2 regions of the Pseudoalteromonas simplex genome follow, and region 2 is predicted to be linked to the other one. Evidence: predicted binding sites of a transcription regulator. Region 2 holds the regulator's gene; the other holds the start of a gene.

Region 1 (10,553 bases), on a different contig from region 2:
TCAATCAACTCTTAATTAGTACAAGATACTATATAACTTACGACGATACTTAGATGCCAAGGCATCGCCATCAGGTAAAGAAGCGATAATTTCTAGATAGGTTGGTTTTGCATCTGCGTAGTTAAGATCTTTTTTAAGTACATTAAATAACATCTCTAGTGCTTCTTCTTTACGACCCGCTCTATTAAGAGCATTACTTAGTTCTACTTTTATCTCTAAATCATTTGGGTATTTTTCAACTTTATCCTGCAGTACTTTTATCTCTGGCGAATCTGTTGCAGCTAATGCTTGCTCACATTTTGCTTGAATATTTGTGAAATACGCATCACGTTCGTTTTCTGCAACCGAATCTAATAATGCTTGTGCATCTTCTAATTTATGAATTTGAATACAGATATCAGCTAAAACTAACTTTACACGTGTGTGATTTGGATCAAGCTCATAAGCCTGCTTTGCATAGTTAAAGGCATTATTTAGATCTTGATTAATTAACGCTTGCTTAGCTTGCTCTAATAATAACTCATGTTGAGCTGGTAAATGTTTAGCTAGCGCATCGCGAATTTGCTGTTCTGTTTGAGCACCCGGTAACATATCGACAGGTGCTGAATCTTTTAACATCACAAGCGTTGGTAATGCTTGTAAACCAATTTGCTGCGCAAGTTGCCCTGCAAGAGCTTGCTCAACATCGCAATCTAATGTCGCTACTAATAAATGCTCACCATACTCATTTGCTATTTTCTCTAAAATTACAGCTTGCTGATGGCATTCTGGGTTTTGCGCAGAGTAAAAAGTAAGTAGCACTAGCTTTTCAGCTGACGTTTCACCCAATGCTTGCTGCAAATTTTGTGGGGTAAGGTTTATCATATTATTCATTTGATTGATTGCACTATATAAGTATTTAGGTTTTTATATAGTGACAAACATAACAATTACAAGCCCCACGGGTCGAGGTCATTATGAAATTATCTGCTATTTCTGCAGCTTTATTACTTCTTAGTCCATTCGCACAAGCAACAACGCTCGATTTAAACCTTCAAAAGACTATGCCTGAAATTGAAAAGCTCTATTTAGACTTACATCAATCTCCTGAGCTGTCTTACCATGAAAAAGAAACGGGCCAAAAGCTTGCAAAGCAATTAAAACAACTGGGCTTTACTGTTACAGATAATGTAGGTGGTTATGGCGTTGTTGGTATTTATGAAAACGGTGATGGCCCTACAGTAATGATCCGCACTGATACTGATGGACTACCAATTGTTGAGCAAACTGGAAAACCTTACGCTTCTAAAGTGACTGTAACAAATGATGCTGGTGCAACCGTTGGCGTAATGCATGGTTGTGGTCATGATATTCACATGAGCTCATTTATTGGCACAGCACAACAGTTAATGACACATAAAGATCAGTGGCAAGGTACGTTAATGATGGTCGCACAACCTGCAGAGGAAGTTGGCGGTGGTGCAAAAGCAATGCTTAAAGAAGGGCTTTTCACTAAGTACCCTACTCCAGATCATGTTATTGGTTTGCATGTAAGTGCAAGTGTTCCTGCTGGTAAAGTTAGCATGAAAACTGAATATACAATGGCAAGTGTTGACTCTGTTGATATTACAGTAAAGGGCAAAGGCGGTCACGGTGCCTACCCACACACAACAATAGACCCAGTTGTGATTGCTTCACGTATTGTATTGGCACTGCAAACTATTACTAGTCGCGAATTGTCACCACTCGAGCCGTCAGTGATCACCGTTGGCTCAATTCATGGAGGCTCTAAACACAATGTCATTTCAGATGAAGTAAAACTACAACTTACATTGCGTAGCTATAACCCTGAAGTTCGTTTACAACAAATCGCGGCAATTAAACGAATTACTAAAGGCATCGCATTAAGTGCTGGGCTTGACGAAAGCTTAGCACCAGAAGTCTATGTGCATGAAGATGAGTCAATTCCTTCAACTTATAACAATCCTGCACAAACCAATGTAGTGCGTTCAGCAATTGCTAACGCTATTGGTGAAGACAATGTACTTGAAACTGAAGCAGTCATGGCCGGTGAAGACTTTGGCCTTTATGGCCGTACAGAACAAAATGTGCCGATTACTTTGTTTTGGTTAGGCGGTGTTGAACCGAGTCAATATGACTCAGCAATGCAATCTGGCGCAACATTACCTTCTTTACACTCAAGTAAGTTTGCACCTGATTACAAAAAAGCACTTCCTACTGGAATTACAGCAATGAGTAACGCCGCGGTTGCCCTATTCAACAAAAAGTAGTTTAGGCTGACTTAGCTCTGGGCTTAGCCTTCCTTTTAAAACGTCGCTTTTGCGGCGTTTTTGGTAACTGGGCAAAGACTTGGCTATCGCATTGCTTGGCCTGCTCAACTAAAGCATGTAACTCTTCCAACAATGGTGTTAAAAATTGCTGATAACTCATATGCTGTTCAGCGATATTACCTAACGACGCTTCCCACTTAGCGGTTAAGTCAGGGCTCGCAAGCTGTTCTGGTAATGTACTTATGAGTGCTTTACCTGTTGCGGTAGCCAGAATGTTTTTACCCTGCCGCTCTAAAAAACGGCGTTTAAATAAAAGCTCAAGAATACCGGCTCGCGTAGCTTCAGTACCAAGACCATCTGTTTCCTTAAGGATCTTTTTAATTTCTGGGTCTTTCACATACCGACTGATGCCTGTCATGGCACTTAATAAGGTCGCATCAGTAAAATGCGCTGGCGGTGTCGTCATTTTGTCTACTACTTCACCTTGATTGCAATGCAGCTGTTGACCTTTTTCAAGTGGTGGTAAGGTTTGCTCATCTTTTAACTCTGTTTTGCCCATTAATATTTTAAAGCCTAAGCTAACATCTTGCTTAGCTGCTGCTTTAAAAAGCCCACCCGCAATTTCAACCGTTATTTTGGTTTCGTTAAATAGATAGTCTGGATAAAATTGGATTAAATAATGACGACAGATCAAGCGATAGATTTTTTGTTCATCACTATTTAAAGACGCTGAGCGAAGTTGTTTTTCGGTAGGAACAATAGCGTGGTGAGCTGCCACTTTGCTGTCATTAAAACATTTACTCCGCTTACTGCTATCAGCTTGCTTACAAGCTTCAATTGCTTGACCTTCATTATTAGCGATGGCGGCAATAATACTCGCGGCATCTTTATGATGAGCTTTTGGTAAATAACGATTATCTGAACGAGGGTACGTAATTAACTTATGACGCTCATACAAGTTTTGACAGGTATCTAGCACTTTTTGTGCAGGCATTGAAAACGCCTTTGCCGCATCAATCTGTAAAGCGGATAAATTATAAGGTAGCGGTGCCTGTTGTTTTTTTTGCTTTTGCTCAAGCTCAACCACTTTAGCTGGTTGATTAGTTATGCGTGACACAACATTTTCAGCAAGCCCCCTATGCAATACTCGCCCTTCTTCATCTTGATAAGGTTCACATGCTTTACTTGGTTGCCACTTTGCAGCAAATGTTTGCTGCTGCTGAGTTTCAAGGTGAGCTAATACTTCATAAAAAGGTTTCGCTACAAAGTGAGTGATTTCATTATCACGATTAACGACTAAACCTAAAATAGGCGTTTGAACACGCCCAACAGATAGCACATTGCCAAATCCAGCTTTTTGCCCAGCAAGCGTATAGGCTCGAGTTAAATTCATGCCAAATAACCAATCGGCACGTGATCGAGCTAAGGCAGACACACTCAAAGGAATAAAATCGCGGTTCGATTTCAAATTATTTAGTGCTTTTTTAACTGCACTTAAGTTTAAGTCGCTGATCAAGAGTCGTTGAATTTGCTGTTTTTTGGCTTGGCTAAGTTTAACCTGTTCGATCACTTCATCAACCAATAGCTGGCCTTCCCTATCAGGGTCGCCGGCATGAATTATTGTACTTGCCTGCTTAATGAGCTTTTTTAGTACAGTAAGTTGTTTGCGTGTTTTTGCTTTAGGTTTTAATTGCCATTGTTCTGGCACGATAGGTAAATGCTCAAATCGCCATTTTTTAAAACTTGCATCGTAATCATCGGGCTCTGCTTGCTCAAGTAAATGACCAATACACCAAGAGACACAATCTCCATTACCAAGCTCTATATAACCATCATGTTTTTTTTGTGGTTTTGGTAGAGCATCTGCAATGGCTCGTGCCAAGGATGGTTTTTCGGCAATGTAAAGTTTCATAACGCAACACTAAATACTGTTTTTATAAACAGTAGTCTAGCACAGGATTTTTAACGAAGAAACGCCTTAAGCTTGCTGGCTTCGTCGAGTAAAAAGATAGATAAGTGGTAGGTAACATACGACCACAGTACCAATATTGATTAGCGGTAGCAGGGTCTTATACATGTAAGTGCTGTAAGACAAATCCCAAAGGTGGCGGTCAACTAAACGGAACAATTGCAAAATAGGCGCCATTATCACAACCAACTGCCCTAAAACACTTTGCCATAAGTAGACTTTATCTTTAATACCTAAGTAAGCAATGATTGCCATCCAAGCAATATCATTAAAAGCCCAAACGACATAGCGCCAAATATAAATGTCATCAAATTCACGTAAGCCGCTATGAATTAAGGTACCGTATAAAAAGAAACATGCAGTTATAACGGTAAAGTGGAATGCCTGCCAATCTTTGCGGAGGTAGAAAACGAAAATAGCAGGGCTCAGAATGAACACCCAGCTATTATTCAAAATTGAGATGGTATATACAAACCAATCAGGCAAAATTAACTAACCTTAATCTGTTTTACCATCATCGTCGCCACTACCATTACCAGGCATGTAGCTATATTTATCAACTTTTTTCATTTTTATTCTCTATTACATTTGTTAATGAGGCTTAACTTTAATTGATTTACTGCCTTACATCAATAGGTTCAGATTCGTGTGCTTTACCTTGCATAATAGAGATTTCAACACGGCGATTTCGCTTGCGATCTTCGTCGGTTACATTCGGTACTAGAGGCCTGGTTTCTGCGTGGCCGACCACCATCATACGGGACTTATCAAACCCTGGTGCTTTTTCCATTTCACTGGCAACTGCCACCGCACGCTTTGATGATAAATCCCAGTTATTGGTATAAAGCTCATTCGATACTTGGAAGTCATCAGTGTGCCCAGACACGGTTATTTCACCCGGCACATCTTTTAACAGCGTAGCAATATCACGAATGATAGGTTTAAACTTTGGCTGTAAAAAAGCACTACCCGATGGGAATGAACCATTCTCACGAATGCGAATAATAATTTGCTGGCCTAATGACTCAAGCTCAATTGCCCCATCCATAATTTGCTGTTCTAGTTGCTGGGCAATTTTCTTCACAAGTTCATTTGTTTGTTCTTGATCAGCCGCAGAAATTGACTGTTCTAAAGCTTGTTGCTGAGCCGTACTTTGCGATTCACCACCACGTTTATTACCGCGCTGTTCTTGTCGACCACCGGCGGAGCTTTCGTCGCCAGCCTGAAACTCAAGCATTTGTTGTGTCATCTCAACGGTTTGTTGCTGAATCGTTTCAATAGGTGTTGGCTCAGGTTTGCCTGGAGTAAACTCCATGGCAATAACAGAGGTTCCTTTTGGAATATCTTTTACTTCAATTTTATTTTGTACACCAAAAGCAAACTTCATAGAGCCAGCAATTTGCTTAAACTTCAGCACGTCCATTTCAGAGAAAGCAAGCAAGAGTACAAAGAAGCACATTAATAATGACATTAAATCCGCGAAGGTACCCATCCATGCAGGCAAGCCTGGTGGAGGACATTTGCACTCTTCATCTGACATGCTCTACTCCTCGGTATCAACTTTACGTTTTGATTCGGCTAAGTAGTTTTTCAAAATACCTTCAATTACTTTCGGGTTCTGACCGTCTTGAATACCTAGCACCGCGTCAAGAATTAAGCGTTGATTGAGGGCTTCTTCGTCTTTACGCAGTTCTAGTTTTACCTGAATTGGAATTGCGACAACGTTTGCTAAGAAAGCACCATAGAGAGTTGTTAAAAGGGCAACTGCCATTGCTGGGCCGATTGCTTTTGGGTCATCCATGTTTGATAACATAGCAACCAGACCGATTAGCGTACCGATCATACCCATTGCAGGAGCAATATCGGCAAGTGATTTGAATAAACCAGCACCGAGTTCATGACGGTTAGCAGTAAGAGAAATATCTTTTTGCAGCGTGGCGCGAACGACATCAGCATCATGACCATCCACTAACATATCGACCCCTTTACGCATAAAACCGTTGGGGATTTCAGCTTCTTCTAATGCTAAGAAGCCACCTTTACGTGCTGAATCAGCTAATTCTACTGCTTTTTCAATTAATTCTTCCGGAGATTCGATTTTGAACATAAAAGCTTTTGCTGCCACTTTACCTATGCCCAAAAATTGCCCCATGGTGAAATTTGATAATACAATAAAAATCGAACCACCAAATACAATGACCACCGAAGGCGTGTTGTAAAACATTGCAACTTGGCCATCACTACTTAACACCATCGACATAGCAATTAAGCCTATGGCACCAAGAATACCTATTATGGTTGCTAAATCCACATACCCCTCCAGAGGAACAATTACACGATACACTCAAGTATCAAATTTTTATTATTAACTGCTTATCGGCAAGCAGTTGAAATACTTAAATCATTAAATGAATTAATTTTATTTTAATGTAAGATTTTTAAGCTACAAGTTTAAGCTGTATTTAAAATCGTAAAAATAGCATACTAAAAATGAATTATGCGTAAAAAAACACATCATTCTTTGACCTAGTTTAGCATTCCCCCTAAAATTGGCCTCACTTTCTAACAGCTACCGAGGCCACAATGGCAACAAAGAAACCAGAAAACTTAAGCTTTGAAGAAGCACTGGATGAATTATCTCAAATTGTTGCACAAATGGAGCAAGGTGAATTGTCACTGGAACAATCACTAAAACAATTTGAACGCGGCATTGCGCTAGCAAACGCTTCGTCTGGTAAGTTACAACAAGCCGAACAAAAAGTTGCCATTTTAATGGGTAACGATAGCCAAGCGCCTCTTAGCAATTTTGATTCAAACTTGGACTAATTAAGTGCAATTAAAAGAACAATTACAACGCGCTCGTGAAGACGTTGAAGCACATTTAAATCGCTATTTTGAACAGCCACTTAATACCGGAAAAAACATCAAAGAAGCCACCCACTACGGTGTTCTAAATGGTGGTAAACGCTTACGTCCTTACCTTGTATATGCAACGGGCCGGATGATGGGCGCGGACAAGGCCGATCTTGATATCCTTGCCGCCGCTATTGAGTGTATTCATAGCTATTCTTTAGTTCATGATGACTTACCAGCAATGGATGATGATGACTTAAGACGTGGCCGCCCTACCTGTCATATTGTCTATGGCGAAGCACAAGCCATACTCGCAGGTGATGCCTTACAAACACTGGCATTTGATTTAATTGCCAATCATCAATTTGCTGTTTCTGCGAGCCAACAAGTAAAAATGATTGCCTCATTAAGCAAAGCCTCAGGTATTGAAGGTATGGTAGGTGGGCAAGCACTGGATATTGAAGCGACCGATAAAGAAATTACAGTTGCTCAGCTAGAGCGCATTCACCAGCTAAAAACGGGTGCCTTGCTTAATTGTGCAATTACACTCGGTGCATTGAGTGCAAAAAGCTGTGATGAACATACACTCGCGCAATTAAACCTATTCGGTCAAGCAATTGGGCTGGCCTTTCAGGTACAAGACGATATCCTTGATGTAGAAGCTGATACTGAAACATTAGGTAAGCCACAGGGTTCCGATGTTGCTGCAAACAAAGCAACCTACCCTGCTTTATTAGGGATGGCAGGCGCAAAGCAAAAAGCACAAGATTTGCTGGCTCAAGCCCATCAAGCTCTTGAGGCTATTGATTACGACACCAGCGAATTGGCGAGTCTTGCAAGCTATATTGTTGAACGCAATTATTAATACCTAAAAAGAAAGACAAAATAACTAAAAAATCGGAGCGGCAATGGGCTATAATGCACTCTGGTTAGCGAAGGATGTATAAAAAATCATGACACTTGATAGTAGCAAGTATCCATTATTAAGTTTGGTTGACGAACCAGCACAACTGCGTGATTTAGCGCAAGACAAGTTACCTGCGTTTAGTAAAGAGTTACGCGAATACCTACTTAACTCAGTTTCGCAAAGTAGTGGTCATCTAGCATCAGGTTTAGGCACTGTTGAGTTAACAGTTGCACTGCATTATGTTTATAACACTCCTGAAGATCGTTTAGTTTGGGATGTGGGTCATCAAGCATACCCGCATAAAATCTTAACGGGTCGTCGTGACCAAATGCATACTATTCGTCAAAAAGACGGTTTGCACCCATTCCCATTCCGTGAAGAAAGCCCATACGATACTTTCAGTGTTGGTCATTCGAGCACCTCAATTTCAGCAGCCTTAGGTATGGCCATTGCTGCAGAAAAAGAAGGTAAAGATCGTAAAACCGTTGCTGTTATTGGCGATGGTGCGATCACTGCTGGTATGGCATTTGAAGCAATGAATCACATGGGTGATGTTAATCCTAACGTGTTAATTATCTTAAACGACAATGAAATGTCGATTTCAGAAAACGTGGGGGCACTCAATAACCACTTTGCCCGAATTTTATCTGGTAGCTTCTACACCAATATTCGTGAAGGCAGTAAAAAGCTCCTTTCTGGTTTACCGCCTGTGAAAGAACTTGCTAGCCGCATGGAAGAGCACCTAAAAGGAATGGTCATTCCGGGTACGTTCTTTGAAGAGTTAGGCCTAAATTACATCGGCCCAATCGATGGTCATGATGTAAATATGTTGGTTGATACCTTACGTAATATGCGTAACCTTAAAGGCCCACAGTTACTACATATTAAAACGCAAAAAGGTAAAGGTTATAAGCCTGCTGAAGCGGATCCAATTGGCTACCACGGCGTACCAAAATTTGATCCGAGCATGTCGAAATTACCAAAATCAAAACCGGGTGCTGCCACATTCTCAAATGTGTTTGGTGACTGGTTATGCGATATGGCAGCCCAAGACGACAAGCTAATGGCAATTACCCCTGCGATGCGTGAAGGTTCAGGCATGGTGCGTTTTTCAAAAGAGTATCCTGCGCAATACTTTGATGTGGCGATTGCTGAACAACATGCTGTAACGCTTGCAGCAGGCCTCGCTTGTGAAGGGTTGAAGCCTGTTGTTGCTATTTATTCAAGCTTTTTACAACGCGCTTACGATCAACTTATCCACGATGTAGCATTACAAAACTTACCTGTTTTATTCGCTATTGACCGTGCAGGTATTGTTGGTGCTGATGGTGAAACTCACCAAGGCGCCTATGACTTAAGTTTTATGCGCTGTATTCCTAATATGATTATTATGGCGCCAAGCGACACGAACGAGTGCCGCCAAATGCTTTACACTGGCTACCAATGCAATCAACCTGTTGCTGTTCGTTACCCACGTGGTAGTGCCGGCAATTGTGATGTTGAATCAACAATGAGTGCGATTGAAATCGGTAAAGCGCGTAGTATCAAACAAGGTAGTAAAGTGGCCATCTTGTCGTTCGGTACGCTGCTAGAGAGCGCCAAAGTAGCCGCAGATGAGCTTAATGCAACAGTGATTGATATGCGCTTTATCAAACCACTTGATACTGAAGCTATTAATGAGCTAATTAGTAGCCATGATGTCATTGTTACTTTAGAAGACAATGCCATTGCAGGCGGTGCGGGTTCTGCTGTGAATGAATATTTGGCTGCAATCAAAGCCGATGTGACTATCTTAAATTTAGGTATTCCAGATGAGTTCATTAAGCATGGCACACAAGATGAAATGCACGCTGAGATGGGCCTAGATGCCAATGGCATCTTAACTCGCATTAAAGAGTTCATGGCTTAAAAACTATACGCAATTCATTAAAAAGGAGTCTCATGGCTCCTTTTTTATTATTTAAAACCATACACATAAAAAATAACTTACCTATTTTCTATTTTCTTGCATCCAATATCTTTAGCTAGCCGTTTATTCATTGAGGTTAACTCGTGAGCACGTATTTTGTCGTTAAACAATACAGGTTGTTTGTTCACATTTGATGGAATATTTAAAAGGTATAGACAAATGAATACGATTAAAAGTAAAGCTATTAAAGATCAACAACTCGCTAATTCAAAACTATCTAAGGTCATGTTTTCTGCCATTGCTCTTGCTGTAATGCTGGGTATTACAGGGTGTGATGGAGATGATGGTAAAGATGGTGCTATGGGAGCTCAAGGTGCAGCAGGGCAAGACGGTACTAATGGTGTCGATGGCCAAAATGGCGCTGACGGTCAAAATGGCGCTGATGGTATGAATGGTAACGATGGCGCTCCTGGCTTCGCATCAGCAACATTTATATTAGCGAACAATGGCTCTGATAATGCGGGCACTATCAACCTCATTGATCAAAATGCCGCTAAACTCACAACATTTAATACTGGTGCTAATGAAGGTGTTGTTTTCGATAGCTTAGGTAATTTAGTGCAAGCTGCTGATTCAGGAAATGGA
Region 2 (10,553 bases):
TCTGTCAGCTTTTCTTCTGTCTTAGTTTCAGGCTCTTTAACCTGCTCCAGCAGCTTTGCGACTGGCTCAAGATTTTGGTCTGTAGGCTCATCTTCACACAACAAAGCGCCCAAATATTGGGTCATCACTTTTTCATTGGCAAATAAATGCTTACTCATCTTTAACCTTGTGCAACTAAGTAATCAAGCAGGGCGCGATAGGCAAATACCCCACGCGAACGCGGGCAAAATTGAATCGGCACTTGCTGTGCTAAACTAGCATCTCTAAACTTTGTATCGACAGGAACCACGCCTGACCATACTTTATCTTTGTAATTATCCTGCAGAGTCTTGTAAGCTTCAAGTGATGCTTTAGTACGTTTATCGTACATTGTAGGAATAATTGTATATTGGTACTGTTTTGCTTGCGATGTTTGCATCAGCTCCATGGTGCGCATCATACGATCAAGCCCTTTTAAGGCCAAAAATTCTGTTTGTACTGGTACTAAAATTCGCTCACTAGCTGCAAGAGCATTGACCATCAAAACACCTAAAACAGGCGGGCAATCAATAATTGCATAGTCATAATGGTCGCTAATTTTGGCAAGCGCTTTTTTTAGTATTAAGCCCATGCCATTTTTATTGCCCATGCTTCTATCAAGCGTCGCGATTGCCATCGTCGCAGGTAAGATATCTAGGTTTTCAAGTGTTGATGGACATAGAGCCTGCAAAATTTCTTCACTGGCCATGCTGTTACCACGCGCGAAAATATCATACACGCTGACTTCTAAGTCTTCTGAATCTATACCAAAATAATAAGTCAATGATGCATGCGGATCGGTGTCAATAAGTAACACGCGTTTTCCTTGTAAAGCGAGAATACCAGCAAGGCTAACGGCTGTTGTTGTTTTCCCTACCCCACCTTTTTGATTCGCTACGGTCCAAACTTTCACATCACACCTTATTATTGTTCATTGCGCGTGGTAATCCTAATTCCACCATGTGGTAATTGAATCACTTTAATGCTGTTATCATCGCTTGGCAACTCAATTTCTGTCGTCTGTTGCGGTTGGTTTTGTGACTCTTGTTCAGTATTTTCTGGCTCTTTTGGCGGTAAACCATATTTAGACAATGCAACAACCACTTTGCGGTTTTCTGCGCGTCCTTGCTCAGTGTCATTACTTGCGAAAGGTGAATATTGCCCGTAACCTTCAATAGCCATACGCGCAGGGTTAATACCTAAACTCTCAAGCTCAACTAGGACAGATGTCGCCCTCGCTACAGATAGCTCCCAGTTAGAGCGAAACATCTCATTACGAATACCTTCGTTATCGGTATAACCACGCACACGAATGTAATTATCAACTGGTGCAATAATATCTTTCACTAAACTAACAACTTGTTTTGCACGCTGCTGTGCAACAGCACTGCCCGATGAAAACAACATACCAGAGCTTAATTCAATGATGAGCCAATCTTGATGAAGCTCTAAACTTGCTTCGCCATCACGAATTTCATCAATGAGCGCAGACTGTAATTTAGTAAGTAAGCTGTCGAGAGACTTGCCGAGATGTTTTTTCTCAATATTGCTGGTTTCGCTTTGCCCATCGAGTAATTCAGGGCCTTGCTCATCTTTACGAATGCTCTCACCGTATAGAATGTCGTTCTCAGGGCTGACTCTGTCAGTTAGTATGCCTGTGCCGTTAACCCCAGTGCCAACCTGTTGTTGCTGACGAGCAGACTTTTCAAACACCTGCTCTAGTGAATCTGAGAGAATTTGAAAATCTTCATTTTTACTAATTGCGATCGCATACATGACCACAAAAAAAGCAAACATGATGGTCATATAATCGGCATAAGAGACAAGCCAGCGTTCAGTATGTTGGTTTTTTGACGTGTTATGACGCAGACGACGGCGCATCATAATAAATTACTCGTCAACTAAGCTTGGGCGCTCTACACGGTACGCCTCAAGTTTTAGTTCAATATTTAGTGGGCTTTCACCTTGCGAAATAGCAATAATGCCTTCAGCAAGTAGTTCATGATACAGCATTTTTTGTTCCACTTGCTGCTTAAGTTTATTCGCCATTGGCAAGAATAATAAGTTCGCTAGGCCAACACCATAAATCGTGGCAATAAACGCTGTAGCAACACCGGCACCCAGTTTTTCAGGATCCGTTATAAATTGCATAGCCTGAATCAAACCGAGTACTGCACCTAAAATACCGATTGTAGGGCTATAACCGCCCATAGCTTCATAAACTCGGCTTACCTCGAGTAAGCGTTCGCGTTCAAGCATTAAATCAATTTCAAGCGTATCTCTAAGCTTTTGCTCATCAATCCCATCAACAAGTAGACTCAAGCCCTTTGCCGCATACGGGTCTGAGTGCGACAGCGCTTCCGACTCAAGGGCTAAGTAACCTTCTTGACGTGCTTTATGTGACCAACGCTTTACTTGCTCGATGGCTGCATCAATATCGTGATACGGCGGAAAAAACACCCAATGACTGATCTTAAGTGTTTTAGTAAAAACACTTGCTGGGGTCTGAAGCATGACAGCCCCAAGCGTACCACCAAGCACGATGATAAGCGCAGGACCATTAAACAGTGCAGAAACAACCCCGCCCTCTAATGCATAACCAAAGGCGATGGCACTTACTGCGACAATTAAGCCAAGGAAAGACAGTTTATCCACAACCAGTCTCACGCGTTAAACGATTCGCAACATCTGCGAGCGCTAAGCTTTCACTCGCCAAGCCGGCATTAGCAACAGCTTGTGGCATACCATACACCACACTGGTTTTTTCATCTTGCGCCCAAATAGTCGCACCGACTTGCTTAAGCATACGCGCACCATCACGGCCATCTGCGCCCATGCCCGTTAATACTACAGCTAGCACATCACCGCCGAAGGTTTTTGCAGCACTTGCAAAAGTCACATCAACACTCGGCTTGTAAGTAATACGCGGACTATCGTCTTCAAATACTCGCAGAGTGCGAGAACCACCACGCCCCTCTATTAGCATTTGTTGGCCACCTGGCGCTAAGTAAGCGGTGCCAGGCACTAAACGGTCACCATTTTGCGCTTCTTTAACATTGATTTTGCATAAGCCATTTAGCCTTGCAGCAAAAGCTGGCGTAAACGCAGCTGGCATATGCTGAATAAGCAAAATAGGATGTGGGAAATTAGCTGGCAGCTGAGTCAAAATTGTTTGCAGTGCCACAGGTCCACCGGTTGATGTACCGATAGCAACCAATTGATATTTCTTGCCCGAAGCGCGAATATTACTCGTACTCGATGACGATGCAGCCGGCGAACTTGCAGCAGCAGGACGGCTAAAACTGCGATCAGGCTGGACAATACCGCTACTGCTTGTAGCGCCACTACTTCTTAGTGTAGGAGTCGGAGTTGATCTCGAAATAGGTGCTGGGCGCGAGAAACGAGAAATGCGACGGCGACCAATTTCTTTTACTTTATTTTGTAAAAGCGCGATTGCATCTTCATTATTGCGTGCAATGTCTTCGAACTTTTTCGGTAAAAAATCAAGGGCCCCAGCATCCAATGCATCTAGGGTTGCTGTTGCGCCATCACGGGTGAGTGATGAGAACATTAAAATAGGAGTCGGTGTTGCTGCCATTATTTCTTTCACGGCACTAATGCCATCAAGAACCGGCATTTCAACATCCATAGTAATTACATCAGGTTTTAATTCACGGGCTTTATCGACCGCTTCACGACCGTTTACGGCAAAACCAATTACTTGAATATTGCTGTCTTGCTCTAAAATTTCGCTGACTCTGCGGCGAAAAAAGCTTGAATCATCAACAACTAATACTTTGACTGCCATTGGCACTCTCTTGTTTTATATCACTTAAAGTGCAGTTAAACGCTGCACTTTATTATTTATTATTAGCCAACGTAGTGTTTAAGCATGCTAGGTACGTCGAGGATCAATGCAATCCCACCATCAGAAGTAATTGTCGCACCAGCCATGCCTGGCGTACCTTGCAATAAGGCATCTAAAGGTTTGATAACAACTTCTTCCTGGCCAATTAACGAGTCAACCACAAAGCCCACTTGTTTAGTACCGATTTGCACAATAACTACGTGACCTTCAGCTTTACGCTCTTGGCGGTTGGCACCTTTTACTAACCAATGTTGTAAATAGAAAAGCGGGATCGCTTTTTCACGCACAATTATTGTCAGTTGACCATCAACGACATTAGTTTTAGTTAAATCAAGATGGAAAATTTCACTCACACCAGCAAGTGGTAAAGCAAATGTTTGCTCGCCAACAATAACCATAAGAGTCGGTAAAATAGCCAGTGTTAATGGCACCTTGATTTCTAATACAGTACCTACACCAAGCTCTGACTGAATATTGACAGAGCCATTTAGCTGGGTGATTTTTGTTTTTACTACATCCATGCCGACGCCGCGGCCTGAAATATCAGATATCTCTTCTTTGGTTGAGAAACCCGGAGCAAAAATTAAGTTGTAAGCTTCGGTATCCGACAAGCGGCTTGCTTGGTCGTGATCAATCACACCTTTGCTGATAGCAATTTTTTTCAACTTCTCAGCATCCATACCTGCACCATCATCACGAATGGTCAATAAGATATGATCGCCTTCTTGCGAAGCAGAAAGAGTGACTGTACCGGTACGTGGTTTACCCGCGGCTTCACGCACATCTGGCATTTCAATACCATGGTCAACAGAGTTACGAACTAAATGCACGAGCGGATCGGCAAGCGCTTCTACTAAGTTTTTGTCTAAATCGGTTTCTTCACCAACCAGCTGCAGGTTAATGTCTTTTTTCAAGCTGCGAGCTAAGTCACGCACAACGCGTGGGAAGCGGCCAAATACTTTCTTAATTGGCTGCATGCGGGTTTTCATCACCGCACCTTGCAGGTCTGCAGTTACCACATCTAAATTAGAGATGGCTTTACCCATTGATTCGCTGTTACTGTTATTTGCAAGGCTAACCAAACGGTTGCGTACTAATACCAGCTCACCCACCATGTTCATGATTTCGTCCAAGCGCTTGGTATCAACACGAACCGTTGTTTCAGCTTGTGGTGGTGGCGCTTTTTTCGGTGCAGCAGAAGCTGCTGGTGCTTTTGCAGGAGCTGGAGCCGGTTTAGGTGCAGCTGCGGCAGGCTTAGGAGTAGGTGCCGGTTTTGATGCTGCAGGCTGTGCCGGTTTTGCAGGTTCAGCTTTAGGTGGTTCAGGCGCTTTTTCTGGCGCAGCCGTTTCTAAAGACTGTGGAGCTGTACCTTTACCATGTAATTCATCAAGCAACGCCTCAAACTCGTCATCGCTAATTTCATCGTCTGAGTCACTGCTTGTAGTATCTACTGCTGGCGCTTGAGGAGTTGGTTGTGCAGATTTTACTGTTTCAGGTTTGGCTATATTTTCTTGTTTTACTTCACCAAAATTACCAACACCATGTAATTCGTCTAATAAACTGTCGAATTCATCATCGGTGATGTCATCACTATCACTGCTAATAGCTTCAGGAGCAGCCGCTGCCGGCCCTTGACCTTTACCATGTAATTCATCGAGGAGGCTTTCAAACTCATCTTCAGTAATTTCATCAATATTCTGTGGTTCTGCCTTACTATCAGCAAGACCGCCGCCATCAAACAACATATCAAACGCAAATGGATCATCTTCATCAATATTGTCTGCTGCCGTGTTAGCTGTTACTTCAGGTGCATCAACAACAGCCTCTTCAACAGCAGGTTCTTCAGGTGCAACTGCTACATCGTCTGCTACTGATACATCTTCACCTGCAAGCTCTTCCGCTGTAGGTGGTTGGCTTAATTTATGAAGAACGTCTAGAAGCGCAGGATCTGCAGGCTCTGGTTGCTCACGATTTTGAATCGTTGCGAACATTTCGTTGATGGTATCCAGAGCTTGTAAAATAACATCCATAAGCTCAGGAGTGACACTGCGAACACCTTGGCGTAATAAATCGAAAACATTCTCTGCACCGTGACACGCATCAACAAGTTCAGTCATGCTTAAAAAGCCTGCACCGCCTTTGACAGTGTGGAAGCCTCTAAAAATGGCGTTTAAGAGATCTTTGTCTTCGGGATTGTTCTCAAGCTCAACTAATTGCTCTGACAAAAGCTCTAAGATTTCTCCTGCCTCAACAAGGAAATCCTGTAAAATATCTTCATCGACTTCAAAGCTCATGCAGCTACTCTCCTCTTAGAAGCCCAGACTTGATAATAGATCATCGACTTCATCTTGTCCTGAGACAACATCATCACGAGAGTCTTTATCAATAATCGGCCCTTCAGGACCTGCTAGTGTATCACTTGTTGCAGGTGCTTTTTCTATGGCCTGTTTTTCTTGTTGTTGATGACCATCTTCTTGACTGCCAAACACAGTTAAGAGATTAATTAAACTGTCTTCTACTTCTCGCACTAACTCAATGACGCGACGGATTACTTGCCCCGTCAAATCTTGATAGTCCTGTGCCATCAGCACATTGGTCATCAAGCCCTGTAGCTCATCGGTTTTAGTATGCGAGTTATTCATAAAATTATCTAAGCTATGACATAGCTTTTTAAACTCACCGAGCTCTATTTCTCGGCTCATTAAACGATCCCACGTTGGTTTAATCGTCGCTATTTCATCTGCAAGTTGTTGCGCTATAGGTAAACTAGCTTCAACTGCATCCATGGTTTTGTTAGCGGCGCTTTCTGTCATTTCCATAACATAATTTAAGCGCTGCTTAGCGTCTGGGATCGCATCGGTAGTTAAATCTGAAAGACGAGTATCTAGATCAAAGTTTTTTAACGCTTCATGTAATTGTCGCGTCAGTTTACCGATTTCAGCAAACAGCTCTGATTGTTCTTTTGATGCTGTTTCAAGTATCAGCTGATCAGCTTTTTCTTGTTCACCATTTTCAAGAAACTCAACAAGTTGACGAGCTTGCTCTAAACTTATTTGAGGCGCAGCTAGTGCTGACATAAGCCTCTCCCCTTAGATTAACCTAAACGTTCAAACACTTTTTCCAATTTGGTTTTAAGTGTCGCAGCAGTGAATGGTTTAACGATATAGCCATTAACACCCGCTTGAGCAGCAGCAACAATTTGTTCTTTTTTCGCTTCAGCTGTCACCATTAATACAGGAATATGCTTAAGGCTATCATCAGCACGAATTGCTCTTAACAAATCAATGCCTTGCATACCTGGCATGTTCCAATCTGTTACAACAAAATCAAATTCTTGATTTTGTAGCATTGGCAATGCTGTTGACCCATCGTCAGCTTCCTGCACATTGGTAAAACCTAAATCCCTTAATAGATTTTTAATGATACGTCTCATTGTAGAAAAATCATCAACAACAAGAATTTTCATGTTTTTATCCAAAACATCCTCCGGTGAGGTTTGAACCTATATTTACTTACTACTAATTAATCCAGTCATTGATTTTTGCTTTGAGCTTAATCATCGCCTGACCATGTATCTGACTCACACGCGATTCACTAACATCGAGTATGTGTCCTATTTCTTTTAAGTTCATTTCGTCGTTGTAGTACAAAGACAAAACAAGTGCATCTCTTTCTGGTAACGATTGGATAGCCGTTAATAGAGACTGGTTAAACCGCTCATTTTTAACGTTATTAAACGGTTTGTCTAGTCCTAAATCCTGACCTACAGGTGTAATGACGTCTTCATCAACGCCTAAGTCCTCTATACCTAATACTTTACTAGAATTTACATCATGTAGAATATGATGGTACTCATCGAGCGTTATATCAAGTTTTTCAGCGACTTCTGTATCTTTAGGTTCACGATTTAGCGTGCTTTCTAATTCGGAAATGGTTTCAGCCACAAGGCGAGCATTTCGGTGAACTGAGCGTGGTGCCCAGTCACCTCTACGAATTTCGTCTAACATCGCACCACGAATACGAATTCCAGCGAAAGTTTCGAAACTAGCCCCTTTGCTAGCATCAAAGTTTTTTGATGCTTCAATTAGGCCTATCATGCCTGATTGAATTAAATCATCGAGTTGGACACTGGCAGGTAAACGAGCAATTAGATGGCACGCCACTTTTTTAACTAAAGAGGCATGTTTTTCAACAATCGCATTTAAGTTTTGTGCTGATTGATATCCCATCGCTTTATTCACCGATGTTGTCATAGTTAGCCGTTTACTAGTTTTTCAATGAAAAATTCTAAATGGCCAGAAGGTTGATTAGGGATCGGCCACTTAACTGCTTTTGTTGCTAATGTTTTAAACGCCACCGCAGCTGGTGAGTTTGGAAATAATTCAACAATCACCTTTTGGCGTCGCGTAGATTTACGCATGTTCTCGTCATAAGGAATGGTAGCTACCAACTCCATTGAAACGTCTAAAAAGCGATCCGTTACTTTTGAAAGTTTAGCAAATAATTCTTGCCCTTCACGCAAACTGCGCACCATATTAGCAACAATTTTAAATTTATATACGCCATGCTCACGGCTAAGGACTTTAATAAGCGCATAAGCATCGGTAATTGAGGTAGGTTCATCACATACAACCACAACAACATCTTGGGCTGCACGAGAAAAGCTTAATACCATGTCAGAAATACCTGCGGCGGTATCGACAATTAAAATATCAAACTCGGTGTTTAACTCGCTAAAAGCGCGAATAAGACCTGCATGCTCAGATGGTGTTAATTCCACCATGCTTTGCGAACCAGACGTCGCTGGTACAATTTTTATACCTGCAGGACCTTCAACGAGAATTTCGTCAAGCTCACACTCGCCTGACAAAACATGAGATAAGTTACGTTCAACACGAAGGCCAAGCATCACGTCACAGTTTGCCAAACCTAAATCGGCATCTAGTACTAATACACGATTTCCTTGCTGCCCTAATGCGATTGCGGTATTGAGTGAAACGTTGGTTTTACCCACACCACCTTTACCGCCAGTCACAGCGATAACTTTAACGCCACTATTATTATTTTGATTCATTTTGCGCAGGCCGCTTGCTTGATCTAATACTGTGTTAATCATACATCCCTACTGTGTTCGACGCTACTGCTTGACGTCGTGAATGTTGTGCTTTTGCTCGTTTTAAATACAATTGTTCAGCTTTTTTCACTAGTTTTTCAGCATTCGCTACGCGAATATCTTCAGGAACACGCTGACCGTTAGTAAGATACCCTATTGGCAGGCGATTTTGAATCGCTATACTAATAATCTCACCTAAACTTAAAGATTCATCCAATTTAGTGAAGATACAGCCACTTAGATGAACCTTTTTAAAGTGTCTTACGGTTTCTTGCAACACATTTATCTGTGCTGTCGCACTTAATACTAAATAACTACGAATATCAACACGCTGATTACGCATTAGGGTGTTTAATTGCTCAGTTAAACGTAAATCACGTTGGCTCATACCCGCTGTATCTATTAATACTAGACGCTTATTACGTAAATGGTATAGCACTTCAGCTAATTCATTCGCATCTTTTACCTGCTTAACACCACAGCCAATAATACGACCATAAGTAGCCAATTGTTCGTAGGCACCAATTCTATATGTATCAGTGGTGATCAACGCCACTTTATCTGCACCATATTTTTGTGCACCCAGTGCAGCTAATTTCGCAACAGTCGTTGTTTTACCAACACCCGTTGGGCCCACTAATGCGAATACACCACCTTGACGTAGGATTTCGTTATTCGTTGTATGCATTTGGTTTTCAACCATTTGCAGTAATGCTTGCCACGCTTGTTGACGTGATACATCGTCAGGAATGAAACAGGCCATTTGCTCAGCAACATCACGTTCAATGCCCATACCCGCTAAGCGGTCAATCATACATGCACGAGTCGGATCGCGGCGAGCCATATCTTGTTGCATTAAGCCAGATACTTGGTGTTCAAGTAATTGACGAATCGCATTCATTTCTTCACGCATGGTCATCATTTCTGATTGATTCGCAGGTGCTGAGTTTTTGTGCTCGGCTGGTGAATCTAAATCATCAAAACTAGAATCTAAGTCGTCATCAAAACCTAAGCTATGTGCTTGAGTTTGTACACGAGGTGCTGCTTGCTGTTGATAACGAGGAGCTTGCTTGTATTGTGGCTGTTGCTGCTCAAAGCTTGGCTCTTTTGCTTGATAGTGTTCACTCGTATCAATACCAGATTGACTAAACATTGACGCAAGCTCTGGCGAACGAGGGCGTGGGGCTTGACGCTCAAGTAACGCTTGAAGGCTATCAGCAACTTTCGCTTGCGGCTCAGGTTTAGCACGCATTGGCTCAGGTTTAACAAAGTTATGCTGTGGAGCAGGTGCTGATTGTGCCACTGCTGGTTTAGCTTCGGCTTTCGGGGCTGCTTTATCGTAATCAACAGCTGCAACGATTTCAACGCCGTTAGCAAGCTTTTTGTTCGACATAATAACCGCATCAACACCTAACTCATCTTTCACTTCTTTCAGTGCAGTGCGCATATCTTTAGCAAAAAAACGTTTAATTTTCATGGTTCAACCCCTTTACTATCCTATTGTTGGCCTACTGAGCTGACAATCTTAATCTGTCTTTCGTCTGGTACCTCTTG

The links. The regulator FliA, encoded in region 2, starts transcription of late flagellar genes. The targets are predictions, from matches to a motif close to CTAAAGNTNNNNNNNNNNNNGCCGATA.
Region 1: the regulator FliA is predicted to act here: its motif matches at 6,614-6,640, upstream of pomA (flagellar motor protein PomA).

The regions. Positions count from the first base shown of each region.
Region 1 covers NZ_JADILN010000014.1:436-10,988, forward strand. Annotated here, with positions in the region: gene IRQ78_RS18385 (tetratricopeptide repeat protein) at 16-873, opposite strand; gene IRQ78_RS18390 (M20 metallopeptidase family protein) at 957-2,270, shown strand; gene IRQ78_RS18395 (DNA topoisomerase III) at 2,272-4,182, opposite strand; gene IRQ78_RS18400 (hypothetical protein) at 4,249-4,725, opposite strand; gene IRQ78_RS18405 (flagellar motor protein MotB) at 4,856-5,779, opposite strand; gene pomA (flagellar motor protein PomA) at 5,783-6,550, opposite strand; gene xseB (exodeoxyribonuclease VII small subunit) at 6,823-7,065, shown strand; gene ispA ((2E,6E)-farnesyl diphosphate synthase) at 7,070-7,957, shown strand; gene dxs (1-deoxy-D-xylulose-5-phosphate synthase) at 8,046-9,908, shown strand; gene IRQ78_RS18430 (hypothetical protein) at 10,194-10,553, shown strand, end outside.
Region 2 covers NZ_JADILN010000007.1:37,377-47,929, reverse strand. Annotated here, with positions in the region: gene IRQ78_RS14105 (chemotaxis protein CheW) at 1-158, opposite strand, end outside; gene IRQ78_RS14100 (ParA family protein) at 161-931, opposite strand; gene IRQ78_RS14095 (flagellar motor protein MotB) at 943-1,902, opposite strand; gene IRQ78_RS14090 (flagellar motor protein) at 1,909-2,673, opposite strand; gene IRQ78_RS14085 (protein-glutamate methylesterase/protein-glutamine glutaminase) at 2,666-3,826, opposite strand; gene IRQ78_RS14080 (chemotaxis protein CheA) at 3,889-6,180, opposite strand; gene IRQ78_RS14075 (protein phosphatase CheZ) at 6,196-6,963, opposite strand; gene cheY (chemotaxis response regulator CheY) at 6,981-7,364, opposite strand; gene IRQ78_RS14065 (RNA polymerase sigma factor FliA) at 7,405-8,115, opposite strand; gene IRQ78_RS14060 (MinD/ParA family ATP-binding protein) at 8,142-9,002, opposite strand; gene flhF (flagellar biosynthesis protein FlhF) at 8,995-10,476, opposite strand; gene flhA (flagellar biosynthesis protein FlhA) at 10,497-10,553, opposite strand, start outside.